2 regions of the Bradyrhizobium sp. USDA 241 genome follow, and region 2 is predicted to be linked to the other one. Evidence: predicted binding sites of a transcription regulator. Region 2 holds the regulator's gene; the other holds the start of a gene.

Region 1 (2,393 bases), 530 kb from region 2:
CGGACACGAACCCCGGCCGAAAGGCCGGGGTTTTTGTTTGCGTAACACTCAGTCATGCCCGGGCTTGTCCCGGCCATGACGCATGCGGAAACAGCGTTGCTCGTTGCAATACCGCTGCTATCTTCCCGCCATGTCCGCACCCGAAATCAGGCCCACCACCGAGGCCGACCTTCCCGCCATCACCGCCATCTACCAGCAGGCCGTCCGCGAGGGCACGGCGACATTCGAGCTGGAGCCGCCCGACCTCGCCGAGATGACGCGTCGCTACCGCACGCTGATCGACGGCGGTTATCCCTATTTCGTCGCCATGCTCGACGGCAGCATTGCCGGCTACGCCTATGCCGGCGCCTACCGGCCGCGGCCGGCCTACCGCTTCACGGTGGAGAACTCGATCTATCTCGACCCCGCCTTCCACCGCCGCGGCGTCGGCTCGTTGCTGCTGGAACGGCTGATCACCGAATGCGAGGCGCGCGGTTTTCGCCAGATGATCGCGGTGATCGGCGATTCCGCCAACGCCGGATCGATCGGCGTGCACACCAAAGCCGGCTTCAAGATGATCGGCACGCATCCCAATGTCGGGCTGAAATTCGGCCGCTGGCTGGACACGGTGATGATGCAGCGGGACCTCGGCGAGGGCGCAAGCACGGTGCCGGGGACGTAGGTTCTGTAGCCCGGATGAGCGCAGCGATACCCGGGAACGCTGCGAGACAAGACCCGGATGTCGCTTCGCTCATCCGGGCTACGAAAGTCCCGTCACACCACCGCCAGCTTCCGATCGATCACCAGCAACACCCGCTCGAGCTCATGGCCCCGGCGCAGGATCAGCCCGGTCGCCGAGATCACGCTGTACATGCCCTGCTTGCGCGCGAGCCGCGGGTCCTTCTCGATGCGATAGATCGGCACTTCCGAGGCGCGGCGATAGACCGAGAACACGGCGCGGTCCTTCAGGAAGTCGATGGCGTAGTCGCGCCATTCGCCGTCGGCAACCATGCGGCCGTAGAGATTGAGAATCCGGTGCAGCTCGAGCCGGTTGAACGTCACCCGGTTCGGCTGCGCATTCGCAGCGGCAGGGCGCGCCGCCGCGCGCTGCTCGCTCGGATCGGCATCCTCCGACATCAGGCTCATGGGAAGCGCCTCCTCATCGCACGCCATGACCACGTCCGCGAAGACCGTCCCCGGAACCGCGCTCATGACAATTGCATGATTGCGCCAACCGTTCCGCGCTGCAAGGGGCTCAACCCACCGAATCGGCCGCGGGCCAGGGCACACGCAGGAGTGGAACTTTGTCGCGGCAAACCGTCACGGGATCGTTAGCAGGAATCATAGTATCGCCGTTTTTCCGCCCACCGCCCGCCGCCCTGCATTGCGATAAAGACTTCCGTGCGTTGACCCGGTCCTTTCGGTTCCGGATTCCTCAGCCCCCAGCCCCCCGGGGTCGAACAGGATCGGGTCTGTACGCACGGCAAGGAGGGCCAACGCAAGTTGGTCCTTTTTTGTTTGTGTCGGAATGTTTCCGGCGCGCTGTCATTCCGGGCGCGCGAAGCGCGAGCTACGGCGCGCAATTGCGCACCCTGGTTTGCGCCAAGTGGCGCGCCCTGGAATGACGACTGATTGTCTGGAGAAATATCTGCGCTTCAGCGCAGCGACGTGTAGGCCGCGCCAAGCATCGGGCCGGGCTTCTCCCGGCTGCCGTCCTGGACATAGACCACCGCACCATCGACGCCATCGCGCGTGAGGTTCTCGATCGGCACCGTCCAGCTTTCCGGACGGCCGGTCCAGTCGCCGACCTTGAGCAGGTTGCGCACGACGTTGTGATAGGTGACCTGCTGTCCTCGATTCTCGCCGCGGGTGATCGCGATCGGCACCGACTTGGCGATCGAGCAGATCCAAACCTCGCCGTGCGAGGCCGCGGGCTCCTTGCTTTCGGCCACCGAGACGTTGATGTGCTTGCCCGACAGTGACATCGTCACCGGCACGCTCATCACGCCGGTGCCCTTGTCGGTCTTGCCGATCGCATTCTCGATGCCGGCGCGATCGCTGCCGATGACATGCGTGGAGCCGTTGACGACGGCCTGCGGCGTGTAGACCTCGCGGTCGCCGCGCATGCGCGAATAGGCACGCTGCCGTGCAGAGAAGCGCGAGTCCGCCAGCGTGTCTTTCCAGCCGAGATAGTCCCAATAGTCGATCGGCATGCTCAACGCGATGATCGACGGGTCTTTCGAGAGATCGCCGATGATCTGGTCGGCGGGCGGGCAGGAGGAGCAGCCCTGCGAGGTAAACAATTCGACAACGGCGCGGGGATCAGCGTGCGCGGGGCGGATGACGGCGACGATCGCGCAGATGCCGAGAGCTCCCGTCCAGAGGGCATTGGACCAGCGCGAAATCGGATGAGA
Region 2 (2,393 bases):
TGATCCAGGAATTGTCCGAGAACTACACGATCGCGATCGTCACGCACAACATGCAGCAGGCGGCGCGCGTCTCCGACAAGACCGCCTTCATGTATCTCGGCGAGTTGATCGAGTTCGACGACACCAGCAAGATCTTCACGTCGCCGAGCGACCGGCGCACGCAGGATTACATCACCGGCCGGTTCGGCTGAGGAGACGGAACATGGGTTCTGAACATACCGCAAAGGCTTTCGATACCGACCTCCAGGAACTCACCCGCCTGGTCGCCGAGATGGGCGGCATCGCCGAGCGCATGATCGTCGATTCCGTCGACGCGCTGATCCGCCGCGACGTCACGCTCGGTCAGCGCGTCGTCGCCACCGACGCCGAACTCGACACGCTGCAGAAGCGCATCGAGGAGCGCGCCGTGCTCACCATCGCCCGCCGCCAGCCGATGGCCGTTGATCTGCGCGAGATCGTCGGGGCCATGCGCGTCGCGACCGATCTCGAGCGCATCGGCGATCTCGCCAAGAACATGGGCAAGCGCGTCGCAGCGCTGGAGACGGATTTTCATCCGCTGAAACTGTTCCGCGGCCTGGAGCACATGACCGACCTCGTTCAGCAGCAGGTCAAGTCGGTGCTGGACGCCTATGCCGCGCACGATCTGCCGGCAGCGATGGCGGTGTGGAAGGGCGACGAGGAAGTCGACGCCATCTGCACCTCGCTGTTCCGCGAACTCCTCACCTACATGATGGAGGATCAGCGCAACATCTCTTTCTGCATCCATTTGATGTTCTGTGCCAAGAACATCGAGCGGATCGGTGACCACGCCACCAACATCGCCGAGACCGTGTTCTACATGATCGAGGGCCAGGCGATCACCGACAAGCGGCCGAAGGGCGACATGACGACCTTCGCCACGACGGTGCCGAATACCTAAGCGGTGCCGAATACCCAAGGAGCGACGACAACATGGGCGCACGCATTATGGTGGTTGAGGACGAGGAAGCTCTCACCGAGCTTCTTCGCTACAACCTCGAAGGCGACGGCTATGACGTTGAGACGGTGATGCGCGGCGATGATGCCGACACCCGCCTCAAGGAGCACATTCCCGATCTGATCGTGCTCGACTGGATGCTGCCGGGCCTGTCGGGCATCGAGCTGTGCCGGCGGCTGCGCACCCGTCCCGAAACCAAGCAGCTGCCGATCATCATGCTGACCGCGCGCGGCGAGGAAAGCGAGCGGGTGCGGGGACTTGCGAGCGGTGCCGACGACTACATCGTCAAGCCGTTCTCGGTGCCGGAGCTGCTGGCGCGCGTGAAGGGCCTGCTCAGGCGCGCCAGCCCCGAGCGGCTCGCCACCGTGCTCGCCTATGGCGACATCGAGCTCGACCGCGACAAGCGCCGCGTGGCGCGTTCGGGCCGGCCGATTGATCTCGGCCCGACCGAATATCGTCTGCTGGAGTTCTTCCTGGAGCATCCCGGCCGCGTGTTCTCGCGCGAGCAGCTGCTCGACAGCGTCTGGGGCCGTGACATCTACATCGACGAGCGCACTGTCGACGTCCACATCGGCCGCCTGCGCAAGCTGCTCAATCTCGGCCGCGAGCAGGATCCGATCCGCACCGTCCGTGGCGCCGGCTATGCGCTGGACGATCGGTTTGCGAAGGCGGAACAGACCTGAGTTTTGTGGATGTCTAATTAGTCGTCCGTGAAGAATGCAGATCGGCCTGAGACATAGGCAGAAGTTGTCTCGATAAAGTATTCGATTTTGCAAGAAAGCCGGGTGTTGGGCCGCGGTTTCTTGCGTTTTGGGATTTTGCTTTCGAGCGATTCGTGATTCCCTGACGGCGGGTCATCGGCATTGGGGACGGCGATGAGCAAACCGCGGGATGATCGCCAAAAGGACCTGTTGCTTCCGGCGCTCGATCAAATCATCGACATGGGCCACCCGCTGGTGCGGTTGGCGGCGCTGATCGACTGGAACTTTCTGGATGACCGCTTTGGTTCGGTGTGCCAAACCGGTCCGGGGCAGCCTGGACTGCCGACGCGGCTTGTCGCCGGCCTGTTCATCCTGAAGCACATGCACAATCTCTCGGATGAGGTGCTGTGCGCTCGCTGGATCGAGAACCCTTATTACCAATACTTCTGCGGCGAGTTGAGCTTCTGCCACCGGCTGCCGTTCGATCGATCGTCGATGACGCGCTGGCGCCAGCGGCTCGGCGAGGAGGCTCTCGTCGCGCTGATCCAGGAAAGTCTGTCGGTGGCACACAAGACTGGCGCCATCGGTCCCAAGGACCTGGAGCGAGTGGTGGTCGATACCACGGTGCAGCCCAAGGCCGTTGCGCATCCGACCGACGCGCGGCTGACGCATCGGGCCATCACCAAGCTCGTCGGGTTCGCCAAGCGCAACCGTGT

What was found. The regulator PhoB, encoded in region 2, activates phosphate uptake and scavenging genes when phosphate is short. The targets are predictions, from matches to a motif close to TGTCATNNANCTGTCAT.
Region 1: ABIF91_RS16060 (DUF2794 domain-containing protein) is a predicted target of PhoB. The motif match lies at 1,190-1,206, and genes of this name have one in related genera.

What each region holds. Positions count from the first base shown of each region.
Region 1 is NZ_JBMGPZ010000004.1:1,324,692-1,327,084, forward strand. It holds gene ABIF91_RS16055 (GNAT family N-acetyltransferase) at 131-661, shown strand; gene ABIF91_RS16060 (DUF2794 domain-containing protein) at 754-1,125, opposite strand; gene ABIF91_RS16065 (DUF1223 domain-containing protein) at 1,635-2,393, opposite strand, start outside.
Region 2 is NZ_JBMGPZ010000004.1:1,851,353-1,853,745, forward strand. It holds gene pstB (phosphate ABC transporter ATP-binding protein PstB) at 1-191, shown strand, start outside; gene phoU (phosphate signaling complex protein PhoU) at 203-919, shown strand; gene phoB (phosphate regulon transcriptional regulator PhoB) at 952-1,659, shown strand; gene ABIF91_RS18455 (IS5 family transposase) at 1,852-2,393, shown strand, end outside.